2 regions of the Polaromonas sp. P1_F6 genome follow, and region 2 is predicted to be linked to the other one. Evidence: predicted binding sites of a transcription regulator. Region 2 holds the regulator's gene; the other holds the start of a gene.

Region 1 (15,114 bases), on a different contig from region 2:
CGCAAGCTCTTCACGAAGCGCGGCGCGTTCGGGGCAAGAACACCGCAGAACCGGCTTTGCCGGGCTGCAGGTGTTGCCACCCTGAAGGGGGGTTCCGGCTACACGCAGTGAGCCGAGACAGGGGTCTACAAGTTATCGCAGGCCCTTCACATAGCGCGGCGCGTTCGGGTCGCGCTGGCGGCGCTCCCGCGGCGACTCGCCCTCGCCGAAGATGGCACCGAATGTCGACTCGATAAAACCTGATTCAGGATAGACCTCTTCCTCGGTATCGATGGACCGGGCGCTCTGGCGGTCGGGCACTGGCGCCGGGGCAAGCACCGGCTGGCTGCGCTCCTTCACCACCTCGGACACCAACTGCACCAGCGGCACGCGTGCCTTGGGCTCGGGGGTGGCCATGATTTCTTCCAGCCGGTCGGCCCACACCGCCAGGTCCACGTGGCCATCCTCGGCGGCTTTTTCCCGCGCAAAACGCGCTATTTCGGCGGCGTATTCCTGGTTACCGGCCATCCACTCGGTGTCGGTCACGCGGCCGGTTTTGCGGCGCAACAGCACATGCAGGTGGGCCGCAACGGCAATTTTTTCACTGGAGGGCATGGTGCGCAATCCTTGAAAGTGGAGTCCGTTGTTTGTCAGTTACGTGCCCAACCGCTCGGCGTGCTGGGTGATGTCCAGGCCGTCGCTCTCGGCGGCTTCGCTGACGCGCAGGCTGACGATCAGCGAGGTGACCCACAAGGCCAGCGCCGTCATGAACAGGCTGTAGAGCATGACGGCGCCTGCGCCTATCGCCTGGGTCATCAGGCTGCCCTCGACACCGGAGATGGCCTTGCTGGCAAAAATGCCGGTCAGCAGCGAACCCACAATGCCGCCCACGCCGTGCACGCCGAACACGTCCAGCGAATCGTCGGCGTTGAGCAGGCGCTTGAGGCCCGTGGCGCCCCAGTAGCAGGCCACGCCGGCCACCAGGCCAAACACCAGGGCCGCGCGCGGCGAGACAAAGCCCGCCGCCGGCGTGATGGCGACCAGCCCGGCGACCAGGCCCGAGCACAGTCCCAGCAGGGAAGGACGCCCGCGAACAATCCATTCGGCCGCCATCCACGAGAGAGCGCCCGCGGCCGCCGCGATGTGCGTGACGGCCATCGCGAGGCCGGCCCGGCCGTCGGAGGCCACGGCGGAGCCGGCGTTAAAGCCAAACCAGCCGACCCACAGCATGCCGGCACCGGCCATGGTCAGACCCAGGTTGAAAGGCGTAAACGGTTCACGGCCATAGCCGTGGCGCGGCCCGAGCGCGTAGGCACAGACCAGCCCGGCAATGCCGGCATTGATGTGCACGACCGAGCCGCCGGCAAAGTCCAGCGCGCCCATGCGCGCCAGCCAGCCATTGGGCTCCCAGACCCAGTGGGCAATGGGTGCGTAGACGACGACGGTCCACAGCGACATGAACACCAGCATCGCGGAGAACCGCATGCGTTCCACAAACGAGCCGACCACCAGCGCGGCCGTGATGATGGCGAAGGTCAGCTGGAACATGGCGTAGACCGACTCGGGAATGTTGGGCGCAATATGGCTCACGGCCACCTTCTGCGCGTCCTTCACGTAGTCCAGCCCGGTGAACCAGAGCCGCTCGGGACCACCCAGATAGTGCCCAAGCGCACCTTTGCCGGGCGTGAAGGCGATGGAGTAGCCCACCGCAAACCAGAGCAGGCTGACAACGGCACAGATGGCGACAACGCAGGCCATGACATTGAGCACGCTTTTCCTGCGCACCATGCCGCCGTAGAAAAGGGCGATGCCGGGCAGGGTCATGAGCAATACCAGTGCGGTGGAGGTCATCATCCAGGCGGTGTCGGCACCATTGAGGGTCTCCACGCCGACCAGTCCCGGTTGGGTCAGCGGCGCCGGGGCGGCCGCTGCAGGCGGCGCAGAGGCCGCAGCCACCGGTGCGGCGGGAGGAGCAGGAACAGCGGCCGGTGCGGGGGACGGTGCGACTTCCGGAGCGCTGGCAGTGACTGCTGGCGGCGCCACCGCCGGGGGAGCCGTGGTCTGTGCCAGGGCTTGCTGGCATGCCAGGCCCAAGCATAAAGACATACCCAAGGCCAGAAATCTGTTCATATGCATACGGTGCCCGCCTGTTCAATCAACCAACAATTGGTAACAACAGGCATAAGTCGTGCCAATACCGCAGTAGCTCGTGTGATGGGACTGCAACGGAAAATATGTACTGCAAAAGTGCGCAAACGATTGGCGTGGTGCCCCAAAAACATCCACAGAACCAGCGGCCGCCCAAAGCCCGGGGCCGGGAAACCCCCAATGCACTGGGACAGTGCGCCCGCTATATTGGATGACTTGCTGACGAGCCTTGCTGCTCGCAACGCGAGGAGCCGAGGAGACACGAGAGAGTCATTAAGAAGTACACAAGCAAAGCGGCATTCCACAAGAGATGCAGATTTGCAAAAAGCGCTGGCAACCCCAGCGCTTTTTTTATGCCTCCGCCCTGACGGGGCCCAACCCTCAAAAACCCTCGCAGCCATTGACTGTCGGGCGCAAGCAGCTATCTATTTGATAGCAATGAGTCTGTTCAATGCGATGGGACAATCCGGGCCATGGAATTATTCATCGTCTCGTTGGCCTCCCTGCTCGCCGGTTTTGTGGACTCTATCGTCGGGGGCGGCGGGCTGATCCTGGTGCCGGCCCTGTTTGCGGTTTTCCCCACCACCCATCCTGCCACCCTGTTTGGGGTGAACAAGGGGGCCTCGGTCTGGGGCACCGCGGTTGCCACGGCCCAATATGCCCGTCGGGTGGAGCTTCGCTGGGCGGCACTGTTGCCGGCGGCGGCCGCCGGGTTCACCGGCTCGCTGGCGGGCGCCTGGCTGGTCACCGTCATCTCGCCGGGCTTTTTGCGCAAGACCCTGCCCTTTGTGCTGCTGGCGGTGTTGCTCTATACGCTGGCCAGGAAGGAGCTGGGCCGCCACCATACGCCCCGCTTTACCGGGCATGCCGAAACCGCGGCGGCCTGCTGCATCGGGCTGGTGCTGGGGTTTTACGACGGCTTCTTCGGTCCGGGCACCGGCAGCTTTTTTGTATTTTTATTTGTGCGCTGGCTGGGTTATGACTTTTTGAACGCGTCGGCTTCGGCCAAGCTGCTCAACACCGCCACCAACCTCGCAGCGCTGGCGCTCTTTGCCTGGAAGGGCCATGTCTGGTGGCATTTCGCCCTCACGATGGCCGTGGCCAACGTGGCGGGCAGCCTGCTGGGCACCCGCCTGGCCCTCAAACATGGGGCCGGGTTTGTGCGCGGGGTGTTTATCGCCGTGGTCAGCTCGCTGATCCTGAAAACCGGTTTTGACGCATTTGCGCGCTGACTGTGCGCAGGCCGTTTGCTATTGATTTAATAGCTGCTTGCGCATGTGCTGTATGGGTTTCCGGCAAATTTGGCTTGAAATCCGGCCATCACCGTTTAATGACCAAATTGGCGCCCGGCCCAATAGGGGCATGCGCAAGCAGCTATCAAATCGATAGCGACGGCCGGCTTAATCGGGGTTGATGCCCGCTGCCGCCATGGGCGGCGGCAGCTTGCTGAGCGCCTCCGCAATCGCCGCCGTCCTGGCTTTGGCGGCAGCGGCAGCCGCGGCGTTCGTGGGGCCGGGGGAAGCGCCTGCTGCGCCGGCCGACAGCTGGCCGGCCACGTCGGCGGCCTGGCGCGGCTTGCCGATGGGCGCTGCCGCCAGCCCCTTCTGCACCGCCACCATGTCTTCCTCGCTCGGGTACTGGCCCAGCAGCACATAGTCAAAAACACGCCGTGCAATCGGCGCCGCCACCCCGGCGCCCCAGCCGGCGTTTTCCACGATCACTGCCAGCGCGATCTTGGGGTCTTCCGCCGGCGCAAACGCCATGTAAACAGCGTGGTCGCGCTGGTACTCTTCCATCTTGCTGCTGTTGTACTTGTCTTTCTGGCCGATGGTGACCGCCTGCGCCGTGCCGGTTTTGCCGCCGCTCAGATAACCCGCGCCGGCAAACACGCGTGCCGAGGTGCCTTCCTGGGTGACGCCAACCAGGGCCTTGCGCACGATCGCGATGTTTTCAGCCTTGTAGCCCAGGTTTTCCGGCGCATCGGCCGGCAGCGGGTGCATCACGCGCGTCACCGGGTCCTGCGTGCCGATCACCAGCCGCGGCCGGTGCTTGACGCCGTTGTTGGCCAGCACGGCCGTGGCCTGCGCCAGCTGCAGCATGGTGAAGGTGTTGTAGCCCTGCCCGATACCCAGTGAGATGGTTTCGCCGGGGTACCACTTCTGGTGCTCCGGCCTTTTATAGGCTTTGCGTTTCCAGGCCTGGCTGGGCAGCACGCCCGTGACTTCACCGCTGATATCGATGCCGGTGATCTGCCCAAAGCCCAGCGGCTGCATGAAGTCGTGCATGGCGTCCACGCCGAGTTCGTTGGCCAGCGAATAGAAGTACACGTTGCTCGACTTCACGATGGCGCGGTACATGTCCACCGCCCCCAGCGCAATGTCGCCGTGGCTGCGGAAGACGTGGCCGCCGAAACTCCAGGAGGCGTTGTCGTTGACGATGAAGCTGGCGGAGCGCTTTCCGGTTTCCAGCGCCGCCATGGCCATGAAGGGCTTGTAGGTGGAGCCCGGCGGGTAGGTGCCGCGCAGCGCGCGGTTGAGCAGGGGCTTGTCCAGCGAATCCCGCAGGTATTGCCAGCTCTCCGTGTCGATGCCGTCCACGAACAGGTTGGGATCGAACGTCGGCTTGCTGACAAACGCCAGCACGTCGCCGGTCTTCGGGTCCATGGCCACCAGCGCGCCGCGCCGGTCGCCGAACATGTCTTCCACCAGCTTCTGCAGGCGGATGTCCAGCGACAGCATGACGGTGTTGCCGGGCGTGGCCGGGTTGCTGGCGAGTTTGCGCATGGCGCGGCCGCCCGCCGAGGTCTCGACCTGCTCGACGCCGGTGGTGCCGTGCAGCTGCTGCTCAAAACTCTGCTCGACGCCGAGCTTGCCGATGTAGTCGGTGCCGCGGTAGTTGCCTTCGTCTTCGCTGCCTTCAATGATTTCTTTTTCCGCCTGGTTGATGCGGCCGATGTAGCCCACCACGTGGCTGCCCAGCTCGCCATAGGGGTAGCTGCGAAACAGCCTGGCCTTGATGTCAACACCCGGAAAACGGAAACGCTGCGCCGCAAACCGGGCGACTTCCTCGTCGGTCAGGCGCGTGCGTATGGGCAGCGATTCAAAACTTTTGGATTCTTCGCGCAACCGCTTGAAACGCCGCTTGTCGCGCACCTGGATGTCGACCACCTTTTCCAGCGCGGCAATGGTTTCTTCCAGGTTGTCGACCTTGGAAGGCGTGATCTCCAGCGTGTAGGCCGAATAGTTGGTGGCCAGCACAACGCCATTGCGGTCCAGGATCAACCCCCGGTTGGGCACGATGGGCACGATGGCCGTCCGGTTGCTTTCGGCCTGCTCGTTCAGGTCGGCATGGCGGTACACCTGCAAATACACCAGCCGCGCCGCCAGCAGAGAAAAAGCACACAGCACCGCAAAGCTGGCCACCAGCACCCGCGCACGAAAGCGCGACAAATCCGCTTCAACGTTGCGAAGTTCAGTCATGACACTCTGACCCTGCAACCGCCAGAAAGTGCCCACAACAAAGAGGCGATGCGAAGCGAGCCGAAAAAGGCCAATCCGAGCCGCGGAACTGGCTTTGCCAGGCCGCAGGCGGGGCGGCCCCCGAGGGGCTGGAGCCCGCGGCTCCAAGCCTGCCTGCGCAGGCTTGGACGGGCGATAGAGGCGAAGCGTCTCGCGAGCCGCGGCCTGCAAGGCCTCGGGAACACACGAAGTGAGCGACCGTGGGGGCCATATCTAGCGTGGGGGCCATATCTAGAGTGGCCGGTTCTGGTCGGGATCGGGTGCACGGCGCTGCGGCACCAGCAGCAGCACGCTTACCACCGGCCACAAAACGGCCTCAATCAGCGGCGCCAGCAGCATGATCCAGCCCGGGAAAATGCCGCCGCCGATCATGCGGATCACCAGCTCCACACCATGCGCCACCGCAAACAGCGGCAGTACCTGCAAGGCCTGCGACGGTACCGTGAACCAGAGCAGGCGGCGATGGATCATCGTGGCAAAAAAGCTCAGCGCCGTATAGGACAGCGCATGCTGGCCCAGCAGTGAGGACTGGTGCACGTCCATGCCCAGACCGAACATGAAAGCCACGCCGATGCCGACACGCAGCGGCTGGTGCACGTTCCAGAACACCAGCACCAGGGCCAGGAAATCGGGCATCCACGGCACGCGGCCCAGGGGCAGCATGTCCAGCAGCAGCGCCGCGATCAGGCTGCACCAGATGAAGACGGGATTGGCCGGCAGCAGCAGCTGCTGGCCCGATCGCATGATCATTTCGAAGCCCCCTTCTTTTTGGGTGCAGGTTCGGGCGTGTCGTCGGGCCGTGGCGGGATCTGGCCGGTGCCGGGCTTGACCACGATAACGTGCCGCGCACCCGTCACGAGCGCCTGCGGTGTGCAGAAAATTTTTGCGAACGCCGATTCCGCGCGCCGCTCGATGCGGCTGATTTTGGCCACCGGCAGGCCGGCCGGGTAGACGCCGTCGACGCCGCTGGTGGTCAGCAGGTCGCCTTGCTGCACATCGGAGTTGCTGCCCATGAAGCGCAGCTCCAGGCCGCTGCCCGAAACGGTCGGGTCGCCATAGGCCACGCTGCGCGCGCCGGTGCGCACATTGAGCACCGGAATCGCCAGGTCGCGGTCGACCAGCAAGGTCACTTCGCTGACCAGCGGATGCACGCGGGTGACTTGACCCAGCACGCCAGACTCGTCCAGCACCGGCGAGCCCAGGTCAACGCCCTGCGCCATGCCTTTGTCGATGATCACCTTGCGGGTGTAAGGGTCCGCTGCGTCATACAGCACCTCGGCAGCCATCACCGGCGTGCCGAGCTGTTCACGCAGGCCCATGAGCTTGCGCAGGCGGTTGTTCTCCTGCGTGAGCTGCTCGACCTGGCCGGCGCGCAGCGACTGGAGCGCGAGCTTGCGGCCGGCTTCTTCGCTGCTGGTTTTGGCCTGATTGAGGGTGGTGAAATATTCACCGCTGCTTTTGACAGCGCGCACCGGTTGCAGCGCCAGCCATTGCACCGGATACAAGGCCGTAGCCAGCGCGGCGCGCACCGGTTGGGTAATGCGAAAACGCGTGTCGGCCACCATCAGGAACAGCGACAGCGCGCTGAAAAACACCAGCTTGGACAGCGCCGAAGGCCCCTGTTTGAAAAAGGGCGGCGGGGATCTGTCGAGGGTTCCTAAAGGCATGGTTCGCTGTCAGGCTGGCCCCGCTTCATGCCCGGCGTGCAGCATGAAGTGAAGACGCTTATTCCGAGGTGAAGATGGAACCCAGGCGGTCCATGCGCTCCAGCGCAATGCCACAGCCGCGCACCACGCAGGTCAGCGGGTCTTCGGCCACCAGCACCGGCAGGCCGGTTTCTTCGGCCAGCAGGCGGTCCAGGTCGCGCAGCAAGGCGCCACCGCCGGTCAGCATCATGCCGCGCTCGGCGATGTCGGCGCCCAGCTCGGGCGGCGTTTGCTCCAGCGCGTTCTTCACGGCGCTGACGATGTTGTTGAGCGGGTCGGTCAGGGCTTCGAGGATTTCGTTGCTGGAGATCGTAAAGCTGCGCGGCACGCCTTCGGACAGGTTGCGGCCCTTGACTTCCATTTCCTTGACTTCGGAGCCCGGGAAGGCCGAGCCGATGCTCTTCTTGATGGCCTCGGCGGTGGGCTCGCCGATCAGCATGCCGTAGTTGCGGCGGATGTAATTGATGATGGCTTCGTCGAAGCGGTCGCCGCCGACACGCACGCTGCCCTTGTAGACCATGCCGCCCAGCGAAATCACGCCGACTTCGGTCGTGCCGCCGCCGATGTCGACCACCATGGAGCCGCTGGCTTCCGACACGGGCAGGCCCGCGCCAATCGCGGCAGCCATCGGTTCTTCAATCAGGTACACATCGCTGGCACCGGCGCCGAGCGCGCTTTCGCGGATGGCGCGGCGCTCAACCTGGGTGGAGCCGCAAGGCACACAGATGATGATGCGCGGGCTGGGCTTGAACAGGCTGCGCGGGTGCACCATCTTGATGAACTGCTTGAGCATCTGCTCGGTCACGGTGAAGTCGGCGATCACGCCGTCTTTCATCGGGCGGATGGCCTCAATGTTGCCGGGGACCTTGCCCAGCATGGCCTTGGCTTCGTGGCCGACGGCCTGGATGGTTTTTTTGCCCTGGGGGCCGCCTTCGTGGCGGATGGCAACCACAGAGGGCTCATCCAGCACAATACCGCGGTCGCGTACAAAAATCAGGGTGTTGGCGGTGCCAAGGTCAATGGCCAGGTCGGTGGAGAAGTACCGACGGAATGATTCAAACATATGCAGGAGTCCGGTTGAGCATGAGCAAACTTCGTTGCTCCATCGCCTTTTTATTGATCAAGCAATTATGGGGAAGTTGAGCCAGAGGCGCTCTGAAATCTGCTTCTGGCACCTAAAAAACGCCTAAAGCCCGCATCCAACCCTGATTTCACACCAAAGGCGGGATAATAACGCATCCCCTATAGATCAATAGCTTTAGCCTGCCTGTTTTTTCAGCTTTACACCTCGTTTCAGCCCCTGTTTTCTGGTTTATTTTTCCCGTATTTCCTTCATCCCTACCCCATGGCATTGACACCCCAAGACATCGCCCGCGTCGCCAATCTGGCGCGGCTGGAATTGCGCCCCGACGAAACCGAGCACACCCTGGCCCAGCTCAACGGCTTTTTTGCCCTGGTCGAGCAGATGGAAGCCGTCAATACCGACGGGGTGGAACCTTTGGCCCATCCGGCCGCGGTGATCGGTGAAGTGGCCCTGCGCCTGCGCGAAGACGTCGCCAGCGAGCCCAACCAGCGCGAGGCCAGCCAGGTGAGTGCGCCCGCCGTAGAACGCGGCCTGTTCCTCGTGCCCAAGGTGATCGAATGAGCGGCGCCATGAAATCTTCTTCCGCTTCTTCTGACCTCCACGACCTGGGTGTTGCCCAGCTGGCCGCCAGATTGGCCGCCCGCGAAGTCTCCAGTGTTGAGGTCACGCAACATTTCCTGGCCCGGATCCAGCAGGAAAAGCTGGGCGCCTTCCTGTCCACCAATGCCGACGTGTCGCTGGCGCAAGCCAAAGCCGCCGACGCGCGACGGGCCGCCGGTGAACGCACACCCCTGCTGGGCGTACCGCTGGCGCACAAGGACGTTTTCGTCACGCGCGACTTCCCCACGACAGCCGGCTCAAAAATCCTGGAAAACTACCGCAGCCCCTTTGATGCGACCGTGGTGGGCAAGCTCGGCGCAGCCGGCATGGTCACACTGGGCAAGCTCAACTGCGACGAGTTCGCCATGGGCTCGGGCAACGACAACAGCGCCTACAAGCCGGTGAAGAACCCCTGGGACCTGCAACGCATTCCGGGCGGCTCCTCGGGCGGCTCGGCGGCCGCCGTGGCGGCCCGTCTGGTGCCCGCCGCGACAGGCACCGACACCGGCGGCTCGATCCGCCAGCCTGCGTCGCTCACCGGCATCACCGGCATCAAGCCCACCTACGGCCGCTGCTCACGCTACGGCATGGTGGCCTTTGCCTCCAGCCTGGATCAGGCCGGCCCGATGGCGCGCAGTGCGCTCGACTGCGCCCTGCTGCTGTCAGCCATGGCCGGGCCCGACCCCGACCGCGACTCCACGTCGCTGGACTTGCCTGTCACTGACTATGCTACTGATTTGATAGCTGCCGACGCACAATCTGCGGGTGCAAAGCCGTTAAATGGCTTGAGAATCGGGCTGCCCACGCAATTCTTCGGTGCGGGTTGCGCACCTGACGTGCTGGCCGCCGTGCGCGCCGCGCTGGCCGAATACGAAAAGCTGGGCGCCACATTGGTGGACGTGAGCCTGCCGCTGACCGAGCTCTCCATCCCCGTGTACTACGTGATCGCGCCGGCCGAAGCCAGCAGCAACCTGAGCCGCTTTGACGGCGTGCGCTACGGCCATCGCGCCGCCAACTACACCGACCTCAACGACATGTACAAGAAGTCGCGTTCGGAAGGTTTTGGCGACGAGGCCACGCGCCGCATCATGATCGGCACCTACGTGCTGTCGCACGGCTACTACGACGCCTACTACCTCAAGGCGCAGAAAATCCGCCGCCTGATCGCGCAGGATTTCCAGACCGCCTTCACGCAGTGCGACATCATTGCGGGCCCCGTTTCACCCACCGTGGCCTGGAAGATCGGTGAAAAGTCGGACGACCCGGTGGCCAGCTACCTGGCCGATATCTACACGCTCTCATCGAGCCTCGCCGGCCTGCCCGGCATGAGTGTGCCGGCGGGCTTTGGCGCGGGCGGCATGCCCGTCGGCCTGCAGCTGATCGGCAACTATTTCAAGGAAGCGCAGCTGCTGGGCGCCGCGCACCAGTTCCAGCTGGCCACCGACTGGCACCTGCGCCAGCCCCCAAGCCTCCAAGTGATTTGACATGAGCCAGACCCAACCCACCGTCAACCCCTTCGCCGAAATGCAGGCCGGTCGCCCCACCGGGCCGCTGGTGCAAGGCTACGAAGTCATCATCGGCTTTGAAACCCACACGCAGCTCACGACGCAATCGAAAATCTTCAGCCGCGCTTCCACCGCGTTCGGCGCAGAGCCGAACACGCAGGCCTCCGCCGTGGACTTCGCGCTGCCCGGCGCGTTGCCGGTGATGAACAAGGGCGCCGTGCAACGCGCCATCGAGTTCGGCCTGGCCGTGAACGCGCATATCGCCGAGCAGAGCGTGTTCGCGCGCAAGAATTACTTCTACCCCGACCTGCCCAAGGGCTACCAGATCAGCCAGTTCGAGATTCCGGTGGTGCAAGGCGGCAGCGTCGAGTTTTTCCTGGACGGCGAGAAACGCTCGGTGCGCCTGGTGCGCGCCCACCTCGAAGAAGACGCCGGCAAGTCGCTGCACGAAGATTTCATTGGCATGAGCGGCATCGATTTGAACCGCGCTGGCACGCCGCTTCTCGAAATCGTGACCGAGCCCGACATGCGTTCGTCCGCCGAAGCGGTGGCGTACGCCAAAGAGCTGCACAAGATCGTCACCTGGATCGGCATTTGTGACGGCAACATGCAGGAAGGCAGCTTCCGCTGCGATGCCAACGTGTCGGTGCGCAAGCCCGGTACCGAGTTGGGCACCCGCCGTGAGATCAAGAACCTGAACAGCTTCAAGTTCATGCAGCAGGCCATCGACTTCGAAGTGCGATGGCAAATCGAGCAGATCGAAGACGGCCATGCGATCCAGCAGGCCACGGTGCTGTTTGATCCGGACACGGGCGAGACGCGTTCGATGCGGACCAAGGAAGATGCCGCGGACTACCGCTACTTTCCCGACCCGGATTTGCCGCCGCTGGTGATCGGCCGAGACTGGGTGGAAAAGACCCGCGCCGACATGTCAGAGCTGCCGCGTGTGATGGCCGCGCGTTTTGTGGCTGATTACGCCCTGCCCGAATACGACGCCGGCCAGCTCACGCAAAGCAAGGCAACAGCAGCTTATTTCGAAGCGGTGGCGACACTCAGCAAACAGCCCAAGCTGGCCAGCAACTGGGTCATGGGCGAGTTGTCGCGGCGGCTGAACAGTGAAGAGAAATCGATTGAAACTTCCACCGTCAGCGCAGCGCAACTTGCCGCCCTGATTGGCCGGATTGCGGATGGCACGATTTCCAACAATGCCGCCAGGCAGGTGTTTGATGCGTTGTGGACCGGCGAGGGTCAGGACGTAGATGTCATCATTGAGGCCAAGGGCCTCAAACAGATGAGCGACACCGGCGAGCTCGAGAAAATCATCGACGATGTTCTTGCCGCCAACGCCAAAAACGTCGAGGAAGTTCGATCCGGCAATACCAAAGCCTTCAACGCACTGGTCGGCCAGGCCATGAAAGCCACCAAAGGCAAGGCCAATCCGGCCCAGGTGAACGAGTTGCTCAAAAAGAAACTGGGCTGACCGTTCTGACGGCGTTAGCAGCGGCCCAGGGGCGAGCCGCTAATTTTTTGCGGCGCCAGCAACACCACTGGCCGCAATGGCAGGCACGCCGGCAATGGTCCACAGCTGCTTGAGCTTGGCCAGCTCTTCGTCAAACCGCTGGTTGACGCGTTTTTTTTCCTGCTCCTGGTCCTGGATGAACTTCTTCTGTACCAGGGCGCTGCTGTCGTTTTCCTCGATCTTGCGTTTCAGCGCGAGGGGCGCCTTGGCGGGGTCTTTCGCGTAGAACTCGAGCTCGCTGTTGATGCTCTTGCGCTGCGCGGCCAGTTCCACCGTTCTTTTGCTCGCAGCCTTGATGACCTCGTCGATCTGGGCTAGCGCGGTGACGCGTTCCTGGTCGTGCACTTCCCGGCGCGGATAGCGCAGCAACAGGGCGCGGTCACGCCGTTTTTCCTCGGCTTCGCGTGCGCGCACTTCGGCGGCGACCTTCTCTTTTTCCTCAAGGGCGGCGCGCTCCTGCACGGTCAGCGACGGGCCCACCTGGCGCTTGACCGCGCCGGACGGGCTCAGCTCCTGCTGTGTGCGGTCTATGCATTCAATGATCGGGCGGTCTGCCGTGATCTTGCGGCCTTTGCCGTCTACACAGGTGTAGATGTTCTGCGCTGCAACAGGGCCGGCCAGGCACATGAGTGAAATACAGGTGACCGTGAGCGGGGTTCGCAGGAGCAATTCGAATCCTTAATTGACGCCGTATCGTTCGCGATAGGCCAGCACCGACTGGTAGTGCGCTTGCAAAGATAACGTTTCAGGAGCGCTTGTAGCCGACGTGCCGCCCTGCCTGGAGAGATACTGCAGCAAGTCGGTCAGGCGCGCAATCGCACAAACCTGCAACCCCAACTGATTCGTAACATATTGCACAGCACTGTGGTTCACATCCACACCGTTTTCGGTGGCCTTCTCCTGCCGGTCCAGCGCCAGCGCCACGGCGTGGGGAATGGCCCCGGCTGCCCGGATGATGGCAATGGATTCGCGGGCAGCGGTGCCGGCGGACATGACGTCGTCAATGATCAGTACGCGGCCCTTGACCGGGGCGCCGACCAGCGTGCCGCCTTCGCCGTGATCCTTGGCCTCCTTGCGGTTGTAGGCAAACGGAAAATTGCGCCCCAGCCGCGCCAGCTCGACGGCCACCGCGGCAGCCAGCGGAATGCCCTTGTAGGCGGGCCCGAAAATCATGTCGAATTCAAGACCGCTGCGCTCTTCTTCGGCCAGCAGGTGGCGCGCATAGAATTGCGCCAGCCGGCCCAGCTTGGCTCCGTCGTCAAACAGGCCGGCATTGAAAAAATAGGGGCTCATGCGCCCGGCCTTGGTCTTGAATTGCCCGAAGCGCAGTACGCCTGATTCGACGGCAAACTGCACGAATTCCAGTGCCAGCGCATCGTCCGCAGAATGCGCTTTGCCCTTGTTGTCCCGTTTCCCTGCCGTGCTCATTTGAAAGTCCCATGTTTAAATTAACCAGCCTCAACCTCAACGGTATCCGCTCCGCAGCCAGCAAGGGGTTGCTGGACTGGGTTGCACAATCCATGCCGGATTGTATTTGTGTGCAGGAGCTCAAGGCCCAGGCCGCCGACATGAGCGGCCGGTTCGAGGAAATCGCCGGCATGAAAGGCCATTTTCACTTCGCCGAGAAAAAGGGCTACTCCGGCGTCGGCGTGTACACGCGGCACGAACCCAGCGATGTCATCGTGGGCTACGGCTCCACCGAATTCGACGCCGAAGGGCGTTATGTGGAACTGCGCTTTGACAGACCCGGGCGCAAACAAAGCCCCAAGCTGTCCATCATCAGCTGCTATTTCCCGAGCGGCTCTTCGGGCGAGGAACGCCAGGCCGCCAAGTTCCGCTTCCTGGCCGAGTTTTATCCGCGCCTGCTGGCCCTGAAGGAAACGCGCGACTTCGTGCTGTGCGGCGACATCAATATCGCGCACCAGGAAATCGACCTGAAAAACTTCAAGGGCAACAAAAAGAACAGCGGCTTCCTGCCCGAAGAGCGCGCCTGGATGACCGAGCTGCTGCGCGATGCCGAGCTGGCCAACGAAGCCGCACAGGAGCTGACAGAGCGCACAGGCCCCTCGGTCAAGGGCGGCGGTATGGTCGATGTCTACCGAAAGCTGCAACCCACAGCCACGGACGCGGCCTACACCTGGTGGAGCAACCGCGGCCAGGCCTATGCCAAGAATGTGGGATGGCGGCTGGACTACCACCTGGCCACGCCGTCATTTGCCGCGCTGGCCCGCAGCGAACATATCTACAAGGAACAGCGGTTTTCCGACCACGCGCCCATGAGCGTGGACTATGAGTTTGGACTTTGACCCCCGCCCAGGCTCACTGCGTGTAGCCTGTCCCCCCTTCCAGGGGGCGGCGCCTGCGGTCTGGCAAAGCCAGTCCCGCGGCCCCTGCTGGTGAATACCCCGCTGGTTAGTCCCTGAATTTTCAACCCAGCCGGGGCCGCGGATCCGGCTTTGCCGGGCCGCAGGCGCAGTCCCCTGCAAGGGGAAAAGGGCTACACGCAGTGAGCCCGATAGGGGTGTGCCAATTTCTCGGCTTTGCCAGACCGCAGGCGGGCGGCCCCCTCGGGGGGGCAAGGAGTTACACGCAGTGAACGACTGTGGGGGCTCTACTCCACCGTGGGGGCTCTACTGTGCTGCCCAGATGCGCTGGATCTGGCTAGACAGCTCCATCGGGTCAAACGGCTTGGGGATCACCTCCATGGCGCCCAGGCCCTTGTACACCGCGACCTCTGCAGCCTGCACCTTCGCGGTCATGAAAATCACCGGCGTGTCGGCCGTGGCCGGCAATGCCCGAAGACCTTTGAGCGTGCTGGGCCCGTCCATGCCGGGCATCATCACGTCCAGCAGCAGCAGGTCGGCGCCGGCGCCCGGTGCGGCATCCAGCGCCTCCTGGCCCGAAGCGCAGGCGATAACGGTGAAGCCGCCTACGGCTTCCAGCGCCATCTGCGCAACCATACGAATGTCGGGTTCGTCTTCGACATACAGGATACGGGTCAGTGGTTTGGTCATGATCAGATCAGGGGTTGGGATTGGGTGGGGCGGTAGTCGGC
Region 2 (15,114 bases):
GGCATGTCCTTGCTGGCGGCGCTGGTCGCGTCCCTGCAGGCCGGTGATGCCGGCCACGCCTGCCACATCGATCCGTTCGCCGTAAGGCGGGTTCACCAGCATCACGCCCGAAGGCGCAGGTGGCATACGCTGCAGCGCGTCGCCGCCGCGGAATTCCACCGCATTGGCCACACCGGCACGTTCGGCATTGCGCTCGGCAAAGTCAACCATGCGGAAAGACACGTCGCTGCCGAACACCGGCGCGGTAGGTTCGGTGATGGCGGCTTCGGCCTGGTCGAGCAGACCGTCCCAGACATGGCCCTGGAAAGGCAGGTACTTCTGGAAGGCAAAACGGCGGTTGATGCCGGGTGCGATGTTGCACGCGATCTGCGCGGCTTCAATCGCGATGGTGCCCGAGCCGCAGCAGGGGTCATAGAGCGGCACGCCTTCTTTGCAGAGCTGGTCCCAGCCGCTGGCGGCAATCATGGCGGCGGCCAGGGTTTCCTTCAGCGGGGCATCACCCTTGTCTTCACGCCAGCCGCGCTTGAAGAGCGGCTCACCCGAGGTGTCGATGTAGACCGTGACGGTGTCCGTCGTCAGGTGCACGTAGACGCGCACGTCGGGCCAGCGCGTGTCGACGCTGGGGCGCACGTCGTCGAACTTGGCGCGAAAGCGGTCGGCGATCGCGTCCTTGATCTTCAGCGCCGCGAAGTTCAGGCTTTGCAGCGGGCTGTGCTGGGCGGTGATCTCGACCTTGAAGGTCTGCTTGGGCGTGAACCAGATTTCCCAGGCCACGTTGGCAGCAGCGTTGTAGAGGTCTTGCTCACTGCGGTACTGGTTATGCTGCAGTTCGATCAGTACACGCTGCGCCAGCCGGCTGTGCAGGTTGAGCTGCAACGCGTCGCGCCACGACGCCTGCAGCTGCACGCCGGCGCGCCAGGCTTTGCCGTCGATCCCGGTGACACGCTTGACCTCGGTGGCCAGCAGGGTTTCGACGCCTGCGGCGCACGGTAAAAACAATTGGAGTTGATTCATGACTGACTTTGAGGGACGGGCAGCGCGGCCTGATTGGGCGGCTAGAGTGATTTGCGCAGGTTGGCGGGCGCTATGCGCAGGGCTTCGCGGTACTTGGCCACGGTGCGGCGTGCGCATTCAATGCCCTGCTCCTTGAGCATTTCGGAAATCTGGTTGTCGCTGAGCGGTTTCTTGAGGCTTTCGGACGAGACAAATTGTTTGATGAGCGCGCGTACCGCCGTGCTGGAAGCATTGCCGCCGGTTTCGGTGCCGAGCGCGGAGCCGAAGAAATACTTGAGCTCAAAGGTGCCGAAAGGGGTGCCCATGTACTTGGCCGTGGTCACGCGGGAGATGGTGGACTCATGCAGGCCCAGCTCGTCGGCGATTTCGCGCAGCACCAGCGGGCGCATGGCGAGTTCACCGTGCGTGAAGAAATTTTTCTGCCGTTCCACAATCGCACTGCTCACGCGCAGGATGGTGTCAAAGCGCTGCTGGATGTTCTTGATGAACCAGCGGGCCTCCTGCAGGCGCTGCTGCAGCGCCTGGCCGCCCTGGCCCTTGTGCTGCTTGAGGGCATTGGCATAAATGTCGTGCACGCGCAGGCGCGGCATGACGTCGCCATTGAGCGAAACCTTGAAGCCCCGGCCCGACTTGATGACGATGACGTCGGGCACGATCAGGTTGCGCTCCACGTTCACGAAGCGGCGCCCGGGCTTGGGATCGAGCCGGCCTATCACCGTGATCGCGCCCTTGATGGCGGCTTCGGTGAAACCGCACAGGTGCGACAGGCGTTTCACGTCGCGCTTGGCCAGCAGCTCCATCGGTTGCTTGCACATGGCAATGGCTGCGCGGGTTTCTTCGCAGTCCTTGCAGTCCAGCAGCTGCAGGCTCAGGCATTCCGCCAGGTTGCGCGCACCGACACCGGCAGGCTCCATGTGGTGCAGCAGCTTGAGCGCCATCGCAAAACGCTGCTCCAGTTCTTCCGCCTGCGCCATGTCATCTCTTGCAAGACCGGCCGCGAGCGACGCCAGGCTGTCTTCAAGGTAGCCGTCGTCGTTGAGCGATTCAATGAGGAAGTGCAGCGCGGCACGGTCTTCCTCCGACAGGCGCAAGCTCAGCGATTGCCGGTGCAGGTGGTCCTGCAGCGACTCATGGCTGCCCGTGAGGTCGGAGGCCTCGGCTTCGCTCTCTTCATTGTTGTTCTTGCGCGCCGGTGCGTCGCTTCCCCACTCGCTGTCGTCGGGCGTGGTTTCTACCGTGCCATCGCCTTCCCAGCTTTCCTCGAGCTTGGGCTCCGCACTGACTTCTGCGTCATTCGGGGCTGTAGCGCTAGTCTCGTCTGCGCCGCCAGCTATCGAATCCGTAGCAGATTCAAACTCGCGGCTGTCCTGGCTTACCGGCGTGTTGATGTGCTCCAGCCCAAACTCTTCGCGCACCGCCGTCTCTTCCGACACTTCCAGAAACGGGTTTTCGTCGAGCATCTGCTCGACCTCCTGGCTCAACTCAAGCGTCGACAGCTGCAACAGCCGGATCGACTGCTGTAGTTGAGGTGTCAGCGCAAGATGCTGCGAGACGCGGAGTGACAGACCTTGTTTCACTGGATTTTCAAACTTGCGGAAGGTTGAGGCAATACGTCTTTAACCAGCGGGCGCCGCGGAACTGGCTTTGCCAGGCCGCAGGCGCCGTCCCCGGAGGGGGAGAGGGAGCTACACGAAGTGAGCGACAACAGGGGGGAACCATGTTCTACATCTTGAAGTGTTCGCCGAGATAGACGCGGCGCACATCGGCGTTATTCACGATCTCGGACGGTGTGCCTTGCGCCAGCACGTGGCCGTCGCTGATGATGTAGGCGTGGTCGCAAATGCCCAGTGTTTCACGCACGTTGTGGTCGGTGATCAGCACGCCGATGCCGCGCGATTTGAGGAAACCGATGATGCGCTGGATTTCGATCACGGCAATGGGGTCGATACCGGCAAAGGGCTCATCCAGCAGGATGAAGCGCGGCTGGGTTGCCAGCGCCCGCGCGATTTCGACCCGGCGGCGCTCGCCGCCCGAGAGCGCCGGTGCCGGTGAATTGCGCAAATGATCTACCCGCAAATCCTGCAGCAGGGCGTCGAGCCGCGACTCGATGTCTGCGCGCCCCAGCGGTTTTCCGGTTTTGTCGAGCTGCAGCTCCAGCACGGCACGCACGTTTTCTTCCACCGTGAGCTTGCGGAAAATCGACGCTTCCTGCGGCAGGTAGCTCAGGCCCAGGCGGGCACGCAGGTGAATCGGCATGTGCTCGACCGACTCGCCGTCGATGGAAATTTCGCCTGCATCGGCGCGCACCAGGCCCACGATCATGTAGAACGAGGTCGTTTTGCCCGCGCCGTTGGGGCCCAGCAGGCCCACGACTTCGCCTTTTTGCACGGACAGCGAAACGTCCTGCACCACCTTGCGGCTGCCGTACGATTTTTGCAGACCTTGCGCAACAAGGCGGCTGGGGGTCAGGGCAGGAGCGGCCGGGGCCGCTGAAGTGTCAGTCACCACATCCATCTGTGCAGGTCTTTCTAGTTCTTTTCATTGCCCAGCGTCGTGCTGGGGCGCAGAACCGGGGCTGGGCCCGCGGGCGGTGCCGCAACGGGTGCCGAGGCTGTCGCGCGGGGTGACAGCATGGCGCGAACCCGCCCCGTGGGGTTGCTGGCCGTACGGTTTTGCGCGCCCCCATCCACGGTGAAGACGTCGGTGTTGTTGTCATAAACAATCAGGCTGCCGGTGGTTTCGTCCACCAGGGTGGCACCGTTGTAGCGGCGCACCACCGCCCGCTTGATGAACTTCACCAGGTCGGCGCGGCTGTCATATTCAATGCGTTCGCCTTCGCCTTCGATGTACTCGTCTACGCCGTCACGCTTTTTCCGGTAAAACGCCAGCTTGCCGGGCGCCGCGACGGACACCGCCTGCTGGTAGCCCTCGGGATCCTGCATGACGTCAACGCGCTCGCCGCGCACGATGGTCGTGCCCTTGGTGATCACCACATTGCCGGTAAAAACGCTGGTTTGCTTCAGGTCGTCATAACGCAGGGCATCTGCCTCCGCGTTCATGGGTTTGTCCCGATCAGCTTTTTCGGCAGCGGCCGGGAAAGCCGACCCCAGCGCCAGGATGACCGGCAGGATGAGGGAAAAAATGGGGTGTTTCATAAGGCACGAATCTTGCTGCTTGGTGTTGGGTCATTGTAGCCATGCCAGCTGCGGGAATGGCTTGCACGGGGAATATTAGGGGCATAAAAAAACCCGCCGGAAATCGGGCGGGTTTTTTGAGCCGGTGTTTGGCGCGGCGCACGGCCGCGGGCGCTTTCTTTATTTGGCCTTGCGGGATTGGGCGATCAGGTGATCTGTGACCTGCAGCGCGCGGGTCATGGTTTGGGTCTGGTCCGACGAGGTGTAATAACGCCCGGCGATACCCAGCGACGGCACGCCGGCCACTTTGTAGCTGTCCTGCAGCTGTGTGGCCTTGCGCGCCTTGGAGGCGACCGAAAAGGAGTTGTAGAACTCAACGAATTTGGCCTTGTTGAGGCCCTGCTTTTCAGCCCATGCAGCTATCAGCTCGGGCGTGTTAAGCGGTTGTTTTTCCACATGAATCGTGGCAAACACCTTCTTGTGAAGTTCCTCAATTTTTCCCATGGCCTCAAGCACGTAATACAGGCGCTGCTGAGGTTCGAAATCGGGCCGGAAGGACACTGGAACACGCCGCACGGACACGTCCTTGGGGATCTGCTTCATCCAGGCTTCGAATTGCGGCTCGAAGGCGTTGCAATGGGGGCAGTTGTACCAGAAGAATTCCACCACCTCGACCCGGCCGGCGGCGGCTTCGGTCGGCGCCGGCTTGTCCAGCGTCAGGTAATCCTCGCCGTCCTTGAAGGCCTTGGCCTGGGCTTGTGCCAGGGTGGGCAGGGCGGCGATGCCGCCCAGGGCGGCGGCTGAAAACGAAAACTCACGGCGTTGCATCAGATTTTTCTCCTGGAATGACAGAAATAGCCCGGAAACCGCCCCTCTGGCGGATGCCTCGTGGCGCGGGGTATAGGGGTTTGTACACCAGCCTCGTGAAAAGTTCAGCCTATCGTTGGACGAGGGCTTCAGCGCTGGACCCGGACCAGCGCGGTTTCAATGGAATTGTTGTCCAGGCGCTCCTTGGCCTTGTCGGCATCTTCCTTCTTGTCGAAAGGGCCAAGACGCACGCGGTACACGGTGCGGCCAGCCTGCTCGCGTTCCGTCACTTTGGCCTGCATGCCCAGCAGCAGCAACTTGGCGCGTTGCTGTTCCGCATCTTCCGGCGTGCGAAAGGCACCGGCCTGAATGAAATAGCTGAAGGGATCCGCTCCCGGACCGGATGACAGGCCTTCGACCTTGGCCTTTGCCAGATCGCCCAGCGGATCGGCAGGCGCTGGTTTGGCCACTTTGGCCGGCGCTGAAGCGGCGGCCTTGGGGGTGGCTCCGGCGGAGGGGTCGGGTACTGGAACACCAGGCACCTCAACCGCTGCCGGAGGAGGCGGCTTGGGCTGGTTTTTGCCGGCCAGCGGGGCGTTCGGGTTCCAGTCCTTGTTTTTCTTGGCTTCAACAGCGTCGCTGTCGGGGTTGCGTGCCTGGCTCTTGTTCATGAAAGGAACCGGCACCTTGGTGATGTAAACCGCTACCGCCAGCGCCGCGCCCAGGCCGATCAGCGCGCCAATGATCAACCCCAACAGGGTTCCGCCTCGTTGTGTATTCATACCTTGCCCACGTTCATTGCCTTGTCCTGAAATTCGCATGGTTTTCGCCACGGTTTACATCTTGCGCGGGGCGCTCACGCCCAGCACTGCGAGGCCATTGTGCAACACCTGCGCAGTCGCGGCGACCAGCGCCAGACGGGCAAGCTTCACAGCTTCGTCGTCCACCAGGATGCGCTCGGCATCGTAATAGCTGTGATAACTGGCCGCCAGCTCACGAAGGTAAAAAGCCACGTCGTGCGGTGCAAATCCGTCAGCCGCGTTGGTCAGCATGTCGGGGTACTTGGCCAGCAGCAGCATCAATGACTGCGCCTGCGGGCTGTCCAGCGCCGAGAGGTCGACAGCTTTGAGGCTGGCTTCGTCGCCACCCTGGCCGGCCCAGGTGGTGAGGATGGAGCAGATGCGCGCATGCGCGTACTGCACGTAATACACCGGGTTTTCATTGTTTTTGGCCAGCGCCAGGTCAATGTCGAAGATGTATTCGGTGTCCGGCTTGCGGCTGAGCAAAAAGAAGCGCACGGCGTCGGCGCTGGTCCATTCGATCAGGTCGCGCAAGGTGACGTAGCTTCCGGCGCGCTTGGAAATTTTGACCTCTTCGCCGTTGCGCACCACGCGCACCATGGTGTGCAGGACGTAGTCGGGGTAGCCCTGGGGAATGCCTTCGCCGGCGGCCTGCAGCCCGGCGCGCACGCGGGCAATGGTGCCGTGGTGGTCCATGCCCTGGATGTTGATGGCCTTGCCGAAGCCGCGCTCCCACTTGGCCAGGTGGTAGGCCACGTCGGGGACGAAGTAGGTGTAGCTGCCGTCGCTCTTTTTCATCACGCGGTCTTTGTCGTCGCCGTAGTCGGTCGACTTCAGCCACAGCGCGCCATCCTGCTCGTAGGTCTTGCCGGCCTCTTTCAGTCTGGCCACGGCGCTATCGACACGGCCCGAGCTGTACAGGCTGGACTCAAGGTAGTAGTTGTCGAACTTCACCGAGAAGGCCTTCAAGTCCAGGTCCTGCTCGTGGCGCAGATAGGCCACGGCGAACTGGCGTATCGAGTCCATGTCTTCCACGTCGCCCGAGGCGGTGTATTCGCGGTCGTCCGACTTGACGGTCTTTTTGGCCAGAAAGTCGGCCGCGATGTCGGCGATGTAGTCGCCGTTGTAGGCCGACTCGGGCCAGCCGGCGTCACCGGGCTTGATGCCTTTGGCGCGCGCCTGTGTGCTGGTGGCCAGGGTCTGGATCTGCACGCCCGCGTCGTTGTAATAAAACTCGCGCCAGACCTTGGCGCCTTGCGTGGCGAACAGGTTGCAGATCGCATCGCCCAGCGCGGCCTGGCGGCCGTGGCCCACATGCAGCGGGCCGGTCGGGTTGGCCGAGACGAACTCGACGATCATCTTGCGGGCCGGGTCGGCCGGCTGCACGCCGAACTGCGCGCCGGCGGCCAGCACTTCGCGCACGGTCTCCTGCTTGGCGGCGGGCTTCAGGCGGATGTTGATGAAACCGGGGCCGGCGATTTCGATGGCGTCTACCCAGCGTTCAAACGCGGGCTTCTTGAGCAGGTTGGCGCGCAGGCTTTCGGCCACCTGGCGCGGGTTGAGCTTGAGCGGCTTGGCCAGCTGCATGGCGGCCGTGCAGGCGAAGTCGCCATGGGCCGCCACCTTGGGGGATTCAAAGGCAGCTTTGTCGCCTGCGCCGGGGGAAAGTTCATCCAGCCCCGCGGCCAGAGCCGCGAGCAGGTCTTTTTTAATCGAGAGCATGGTCTGATTTTACGGTTAAGCCATCTGCCGTTCGGACCCCTCAGATACCCGGTCATCGAATTTGCCCGGCGCGGCGTTATGTGTTGGAATTCCAGCCGGAACTCAAACCTGTTTCCCAACCCAATGGAGCCACCATGAAAAAGCTGTTATCCCTGATCGCCGCCGTTTTTGCCGTCTCGATGGCCTTGTCTCCGGTGGCGCACGCCGCGGACGCTCCAGCCAAAACCGCACAGCAAACCAAAATGGGCGCCTGCAACAAGGACGCTGAAGGCAAGAAGGGCGATGAGCGCAAGGCATTCATGAAAGAGTGCCTGAGCGCCAAGAAAGAAGCACCAACGCAGCAAACCAAAATGAAAACCTGCAACGTCGACGCCAAGGGCAAAAAAGGCGACGAACGCAAAGCCTTCATGAAAGAGTGCCTGAGCAAGTAAGCCGGTCTTTTCAGATCAAACCAGCCCGCCATGAATGTCATGGCGGGCTTTTTTTGTGCCAATATTCCTCCTGGGCGCTATTAATTCGATAGCTGTTTGCGCTTGTCTACAAAGCGCTAGCGGTACTTTTCATCTATAAACGCACCGTCACACCTGCAGCAGCTGCCCCTGCGCCGCCTGCTTGACCGCCTGTGTCAATCGCTGCGCCGCAACGGATTCACGTGCCCAGTGCTGCCAGTACAGCCGCACGTCGACCGTGCTGCCCGGCAGCACTTCCTGCAGCGGCGGCTTGCGGGTGCGCGCGGCCAGCAACAGGTCGGGCACCATGCCCCAGCCCATGCCAAGCTCCAGCGCAAGCTCGAACGCATCCACCGCCGGCACGAAGTGGCGCGGGTACAGCGCGTCGCGCAGCCCGAAATGCTGTTCAAGAAAAGTATCCTGCAGCGCGTCCTTGCGGTTGAAGATCACGGCAGGGCTGGCCAGCAGGCGATGGGCCAGCCGGTTCGGTGCGGCCTTGCCACCCGCCGCGGGCTCGTTCCACTGCGCCACCAGCGCGGGCGAGGCCATGCAGCGGTAACGCATCACGCCCAGCGGTTCAGCCACGCAGCCCCGCATGGCCTGCGCCAATGCGGTGACGCAGCCCGTGACATCCCCGCTTTTCAGGGCTTCCTGGGTGTGGTCCTGATCGTCCACCACGACATCGAGCAGCAGGCCGTTAGCGTGCAGGGCTGAGGCCACGCCCGGCAAGAACCACGTGCTCAGGGAGTCGGCGTTCACCGCCACGCTGAGGCTTTGCAGGCGAGCGGGCTTTCCCCCGCCCTGCAGCCCGGCCAGCAGATCACCCTCCATGAGGCGAACCTGCCGGGTGTGCCCGAGCAAAGCCTGGCCGGCCGACGTGGCGCGTACCTGTTTGCCGCGCACCAGAAGCCGCTGCCCCAGTGCGTTTTCAAGTGACTTGATGCGCAGGGACACGGCAGCCAGCGTCAGGCTCAGGGCCTTGGCGGCTTCGCCGAAACTGCCGTGCTCAATCACGGCGGCCAATGCTTCAAGTTGTCGGGCATCGAGCATGTTGTTAGGCGCCTACTAAATCAATTAATAATTGACTAAAGCTAATTTTAGTTAATTCTATTTAACTATTATGAGCCCTGGCACACACTTGCGGCCATGAACCCGCTCACCGCCCCCGCCTTCCTGACTGGCATGGTCCTCAGCCTCTCGCTCATCATGGCCATAGGCCCGCAGAACGCTCACGTGATCCGAATGGGCCTGCTACGCCAGCATCTCTGGCTCACCGTCGCCGTCTGTGTGCTGACCGATGTGGCCCTGATCGCCGCAGGCGTTGCCGGCCTTGCGCAACTGGGCGGTCTTTCCGACAAGCTGCTGGGCGCCATGACCGGCGCGGGCGCGCTGGTGCTGCTGGTGTATGGCGCCCAGGCCATGCGGCGCTTTCTGCAGCCTGCGCACGCGTCTGCCCAGAACCCCGATATGGCCGGCGCAGAGGCCATGCCGCGCCGCAAGGCCATCGGGCTGGCACTGGCGCTGTCGTGGCTCAACCCCCATGCATGGCTGGACACCGCCGTGGTCATCGGCACCGCATCACTGGCTTACGCCCGGCCGGACAACGCCGTCTTCGGCCTGGGCGCCATCACGGGTTCATTGCTGTGGTTTACCGGCCTGGGTGTGGCGCTGTGGTGCGTGGGGCGCAGGCTCAACACACCGGCCATATGGCGCGCGATGGACCTGTTGGTAGCGCTGATGATGTGGGGCACCGCCTTCTGGCTGGTGCATGGCCTGTTTTCAGCCTGACGCTGCAGCGCGGGTGTGTGCCTAACCAAAGCCTCGGGCCAGAAAGACGGCGGCCAGCGGAATGAACGGCAGGATGTGCGCCTGCACCATCACCAGCCGCCGCGCTTGTTTGACTTCCAGCGCATCGGGCAGGGCGCCGCTGGCGCGCAACTCACGGCGCCAGCGCAAAAACATCATGGTCGGCTTGATGGAAATCAGCCCAATCGCCAGGAACATGACGAGCTTGACGTACAGCAAGGGGTTGTGGACGTACCAGGCCGCGCCCTTGCTGCCCAGAAACACGCGCGCCAGGCCGGTCAGGAAAACCGCGCCGGCCGAGATGCCGTAGACCATGTCGATCTTGCCGAGCCTCTCGATCACGGCGGCGTTCAGCCACTCGGTGCGGCACAGCGCCGCCTCGCTCGCCAGAAAAACCACCATGGTGAGAATCGCCAGCAGGTGGGCATAGGCCAAAAGAGATTCGAGAACCATCGTCGGGATCCTTTCCAGTCAGGGTTTTGTGGTGGTGGCGGCTGGCGACGAGCACCAGAACTCCGGTTGGCTGTAATGGTGTTTCAGAAAATCCAGCCAAAGGCGAACCCGCAGCGGCAAGTGTTTGCGTTGCGGAAATACGGCGTAAATACCGTTGGGCGGCGCGGCAAAATCCTCCAGCACCGCCACCAGCTGGCCGGCGGCAATTTCTGCCTCGACCTCCCAGGTGCTGCGCCAGGCAATGCCGTACCCTCCCAGGCACCAGTCATGCAGGACCTGGCCGTCCGAGCAGTCGAGCGGCCCGCCCGGCTTGAGATGGATCAATTCGTCCTGGACCCGGAACGCCCAGCCCCGCGTTTGCGAGGCGTCGCTGGACAGCGTCAGGCAGTCGAATTTCGCCAGCTCGCTGGGGTGCTGGGGCGTGCCGTGGCGGGCCAGGTAGACCGGCGTGGCCACGCACAGCCGGCGGTTGTCAGCCATGCGCACGCTCACCAGCGAAGAGTCCGGCATGTCGCCGACGCGCACTGCGCAGTCAAAACCCTCGCCGGCCAGGTCAACTACCCGGTCGCTCAGGTTCAGCGAGATCGTGACATCGGCATGCACTTCGCGAAAGCGTGTGACCAGTGGCGCCACGTGGCGGCGGCCAAAGCCGGCCGGCGCGGTGATGCGCAGATGCCCGCTGGCCTTGACGCCGCCGGCCGAAACGCTGGCTTCGGCGTTGGCAAAATCAATCAGCAGGCGCTGGCAGTCTTCAAGAAAGGCGCTGCCTTCGTGTGTGAGCGTGATGCGCCGGGTGGTGCGTACCAACAGCTTGACGCCCAGGCGGCCTTCCAGTGCATCAAGCCGACGCCCCATGATGGCCGGCGCCACGCCTTCGGCGTTCGCGGCAGCGGTCAGGCTGCCGCGTGTCGCAACCGACACGAACGATTCAAGCTGCTTGAGTTTGTCCATGCTGGATTATGTCCATGAACGTCTGAAATCAGCCGTTTTTAGCATTGATTCCAACACTTCCCACCCAGGACGCACGGTGCGCGCGTCCTCTTACACTTTTTTAATAACTCAGCCGGGCCACCGATCGCAAGACGTCCGGTGTGGTGGTCGGCAGGCCAAAAAACTCGAGGTAGGCCGGGATCTGCTCGAACAGCATGTCGGACCCCACTTGCACCGTACAGCCACGCGCCTTGGCCGCTGCCAGAAACGCGGTCATCTCCGACTTCATGACCACTTCGCCCACAAAACTGTTGGCGGCGATACGTGAAACGTCCATGGGCAGCGGATCGCCTTCGTTCATGCCCATGGGCGTGGCGTTGACCACCAGGTCGTAACCCGCCGGGTCGTTTGAGCCTGTGAGGAGTTCCAGCGTTGCGTAATGCTGGCGCAGCCGCCCAGCCAGCGCCTGCGCGGAGGCCGCATTGACGTCGCACAGCCCTAGCGCGCGCGCGCCGGCCTTGGCCAGCGAAGCAGCGATTGCCGAGCCCACGCCGCCGCTGCCGACGACCAGGGCACGCTTGCCGCGCGGATCAAAGCCCTTGCGTTGCACGCCGCGCACAAACCCTTCCCCGTCGAACATGTCGCCCACGAGCTTGTCATTGGCGTCGCGTTTGACGGCATTGCAGGCGCCGGCGATGCGTACTGTGGGTGTGGCTTCGTCCAGCAAATCGACAGTCGTAACCTTGTGCGGCATGGTGATCAGCGCGCCGCGGAAATTCTCCAGGCAAGACACCGACCGCAGAAAGGCCGGGTAGTCTTCGGTCTTGCAACCCATGGGCACGACCACCGCGTTCACTCCCGCCTGTTCAAAGTAGGGGTTGTAGATCATCGGCGCCTTGAAAGAATGCGTCGGGTAGCCGATGTGGGCGATGAGTTCGGTATGGCCGTTGATCATGGAGGTTCCAGAAATTTGCAGTTAAAACCGCTGTTGAAAATAATGCCGAATGATCAGTGCTGACGGTCATTCGCCTGCAACAAAGATGCCTTTGACGATCAATACAGGCCAGGGGTGCCACCGCCGTCCACAGCGATGGCCGTGCCTTGAATGTGGCGGGCACTCTCCGAACACAGGAATATCGCAAGTGCGGCGACATCCTCGGGTGTCCCCAGCCGGCTGAGTCCCTCGCGTGCGATTTGTGCCTGTCGTTCTTCTTCGACGGGCTTTCCACTTGCGGCTGCACGCTGCTGAAACAGTTGCGCTACACGGCCGGTTTCAGTCAAGCCCGGAAGAATGGCGTTGACATTGACGCCGTCCCGCTTTCCAAGACCGGACAGGCCCTTGGTGAAGTTGTGCATCGCAGCGTTGACCGACCCACCGATCAGGAAGCCCGGGTCGGGCGTACGGGCAGCGCCGCCAATGATGTTGACAACGTGCCCACCCGCAGTTTTCAGCATCGGCCAAAACAGGCGGCACAAGTTCACACAGCCGAAGAACTTCAATGCAAAGCCGTCATGCCATGCGTCCTCCGGAAGGTCCAGAAACGCACCGGCGCGCGTGGCACCCGCGGAATTAACCAACACGTCACAGCGTCCAAATTTTTCGGACACCAGGGTGAATACCGCTTTGCAACCTTCTTCGCCTCGAAGATCCGCAGCACATACCTCAGGGCGGAGTGCTCCAGTGCCTGCAATTGCATCTGCTGCAGTCTTCAGGTTCTCAATGGACGATGCGGCCAAAACGGTTTGCGCACCGCGTGCGGCAAACGCAGCGGCGATGCCATGGCCGATGCCCCGGCTGGCGCCACTTATAACGATGACTTTTCCAGCGAACTCCTGTGACATGGCCGCTCTCTTTCTGATGATTTACGAAACCCTTGCGGCATTGATCGCCGAAACAGCGGCGCGCAAAGCCAGCAGGTAGCTGTCAGCGCCAAAGCCGCAGATCTGCCCCTTGACGATTTCAGCGAACACCGACACATGGCGGAAAGGCTCGCGGGCATGGATGTTCGACATGTGAAGCTCGACAACCGGCACCGTGAGGATGGCCAGGGCGTCGCGGATGCCGTAGCTGTAATGCGTCCAGGCACCGGCGTTGATCAGCACGGCGTCGACCTTGTCGGTGAATGCCTGGTGAATCCGTTCGCACATGTCACATTCGCTGTTGGTCTGGAAATGTTCCACCTCGGCGCCGAGCTCCCGGCCCAAAGCCTGCAGGCTGGTGTTGATCTCGTCCAGCGTGATGGTGCCGTACTGCGCCGGGTCGCGTTTGCCGAACATGTTGTGGTTGATGCCGTGAAGCATGAGCACTTTCATGGTGATTTCTTTCCTGGTTGTTGACGTTGTTTGTCGTGGTTTGATTTGTATGTGGGAGGGTCGAGCTGCTTAACCAACGGGCAACTCGATCACCTGGCCGGTTTGGGCGGCCTGCGCGATGGCTTCGGTGATGCGCAGGTTCAGCAGGCCGTCGCGGGCACTGACCAGCGGCGGTGCTTCACCACGAATGACGGCGCCGAAGTGCTCCAGCTGGTGCTTGAGGGGATCGTCGCGCACCATGTCGGCCACGCTCTCGTCAAACGGCTTCCACCAGGAGCGATCTTCCGGCCTGGCGTAGGTTTTCAGGCGCATGGTCGGAACCGACAGGCTTCCGTTGGTGCCCGAAATCACGTAGCAGTCTTCGTCGCCATAGCTTGGGTAGGCCTTGTTTTCCTGGGAGGTCTGCTCCCAGCTGCGCGCGCATGCGGCGGTGTCCGACAGCATGAAGCTGCCCAGCGCACCGTTGGCAAAACGCAGATTGATGGCCACCGTGTCTTCCACCGGAAAACCGCGTGTGGCATTGGAGGCAAAGGCCTGCACTGCCACGATGTCACCGCACAGCATGCGCAGGTTATGCACCTCGTGAATCATGTTCAGGAGGATGGGGCCGCCGCCGATCTCGCGGCGCCATGACGCGTCTTCGTAGTAGCGGTCGGGCTTGAAGAATGTGGCACTGCCCGTCACGGCAACCAGCTTGCCGAGTTTTCCCGAATCCACGATTTCTTTCGCTTTGGCCATGATGGGGCTGTGCGCGCGATGGTGGCCGATCAGTACCTTGGCGCCCGTCTCAGCGACCGCCTTGACCAGCTGCTCGCCTTCGGCCAGCGTGGGTGCAATGGGCTTTTCCAGCAGGATGGGCACCCCGGCCTTGATGCATTGCAGGGCCTGCGGCACATGCAGCTGGTTCGGCGTCGCAAGGATCACGCCGTCAGGGCGGTCCTTGCTGAGCAGCTCATCCAGCGATGGGTACAGCGGAACACCCGCCCTGGCGGCGATAGCCTTTGCCGCCGGCGCAGGATCGACAATGGCCGAAAGGACGCAGGTTGGGCTCTCTTGAGCCACATCCATGTGGGCCAGGCCGATGTAGCCGGCCCCTGCGACAGCGATGCGGATTTTGCTCATGAAGGAAAGATACCCGGAACCGGAATGAAAGAACAGGCCAGCCCGGCGCTCCGGTGCGCTGGGCCGGCCGGGGCGTGAAATCCTATTTACGCAGTTTGGCGAGCTCTGCCTGCAGTGCGCCGACCACATCGGCACCCACGATGGCCGAGTGCTTCTCGATAACGGGCTTCATCTTCTCGCGGAATTTGGCCATTTCTGCGGGGCTGAACTCGCTGACCTGCATGCCGTTCTTCTTCAGGTTTTCGAGCGCGGTGCCGGACTGTTCACGCGAGGCCTTGCGCTGGTACGCAGCAGCTTCGGCGGCCGCATCCGAGAAGATTTTTTTCTCATCATTGCTCAGGGTGTCCCACAGCTTTTTGCTGACGATGACGGTTTGCGGGTTGTACTGGTGGTTGGTCACCGCCAGGTACTTTTGCACTTCGTAGAACTTGTTCGCGTTGATGACCGTGAACGGGTTTTCATGGCCATCAATGGCTTTCTGTTCCATCGCGGCATAAACCTCGGGAAAAGCCATGGGCGTCGGGTTGGCGCCCAGTGCGGTCACCCAGTCGATGTTGATGGCGT

What was found. Region 2 encodes sigma-54, which starts transcription at its own class of promoters, with help from an activator protein. Its sites were predicted from a motif close to TGGCANGNAANCTGCTTT; they were not measured.
Region 1: the regulator sigma-54 is predicted to act here: its motif matches at 2,156-2,173, upstream of AC1DY9_RS20965 (ammonium transporter).

What each region holds. Positions count from the first base shown of each region.
Region 1 is NZ_JBFUBQ010000010.1:36,207-51,320, forward strand. Features, by position in the region: gene AC1DY9_RS20960 (hypothetical protein) at 133-594, opposite strand; gene AC1DY9_RS20965 (ammonium transporter) at 634-2,085, opposite strand; gene AC1DY9_RS20970 (sulfite exporter TauE/SafE family protein) at 2,601-3,359, shown strand; gene mrdA (penicillin-binding protein 2) at 3,528-5,606, opposite strand; gene mreD (rod shape-determining protein MreD) at 5,877-6,395, opposite strand; gene mreC (rod shape-determining protein MreC) at 6,392-7,312, opposite strand; gene AC1DY9_RS20990 (rod shape-determining protein) at 7,371-8,414, opposite strand; gene gatC (Asp-tRNA(Asn)/Glu-tRNA(Gln) amidotransferase subunit GatC) at 8,697-8,996, shown strand; gene gatA (Asp-tRNA(Asn)/Glu-tRNA(Gln) amidotransferase subunit GatA) at 9,005-10,519, shown strand; gene gatB (Asp-tRNA(Asn)/Glu-tRNA(Gln) amidotransferase subunit GatB) at 10,560-12,020, shown strand; gene AC1DY9_RS21010 (DUF4124 domain-containing protein) at 12,060-12,728, opposite strand; gene pyrE (orotate phosphoribosyltransferase) at 12,738-13,487, opposite strand; gene AC1DY9_RS21020 (exodeoxyribonuclease III) at 13,499-14,365, shown strand; gene AC1DY9_RS21025 (response regulator) at 14,690-15,073, opposite strand; gene AC1DY9_RS21030 (PAS domain S-box protein) at 15,076-15,114, opposite strand, start outside.
Region 2 is NZ_JBFUBQ010000004.1:348,970-364,083, reverse strand. Features, by position in the region: gene AC1DY9_RS15110 (THUMP domain-containing class I SAM-dependent RNA methyltransferase) at 1-1,014, opposite strand, end outside; gene AC1DY9_RS15105 (RNA polymerase factor sigma-54) at 1,056-2,591, opposite strand; gene lptB (LPS export ABC transporter ATP-binding protein) at 2,737-3,528, opposite strand; gene lptA (lipopolysaccharide transport periplasmic protein LptA) at 3,543-4,169, opposite strand; gene AC1DY9_RS15090 (thiol:disulfide interchange protein DsbA/DsbL) at 4,329-4,976, opposite strand; gene AC1DY9_RS15085 (SPOR domain-containing protein) at 5,105-5,737, opposite strand; gene argS (arginine--tRNA ligase) at 5,792-7,477, opposite strand; gene AC1DY9_RS15075 (PsiF family protein) at 7,612-7,908, shown strand; gene AC1DY9_RS15070 (HTH-type transcriptional regulator ArgP) at 8,056-8,976, opposite strand; gene AC1DY9_RS15065 (LysE/ArgO family amino acid transporter) at 9,073-9,714, shown strand; gene AC1DY9_RS15060 (DUF2214 family protein) at 9,736-10,185, opposite strand; gene AC1DY9_RS15055 (LysR family transcriptional regulator) at 10,204-11,136, opposite strand; gene AC1DY9_RS15050 (shikimate dehydrogenase family protein) at 11,237-12,070, opposite strand; gene AC1DY9_RS15045 (SDR family oxidoreductase) at 12,169-12,957, opposite strand; gene aroQ (type II 3-dehydroquinate dehydratase) at 12,979-13,428, opposite strand; gene AC1DY9_RS15035 (Gfo/Idh/MocA family protein) at 13,498-14,550, opposite strand; gene AC1DY9_RS15030 (TRAP transporter substrate-binding protein) at 14,633-15,114, opposite strand, start outside.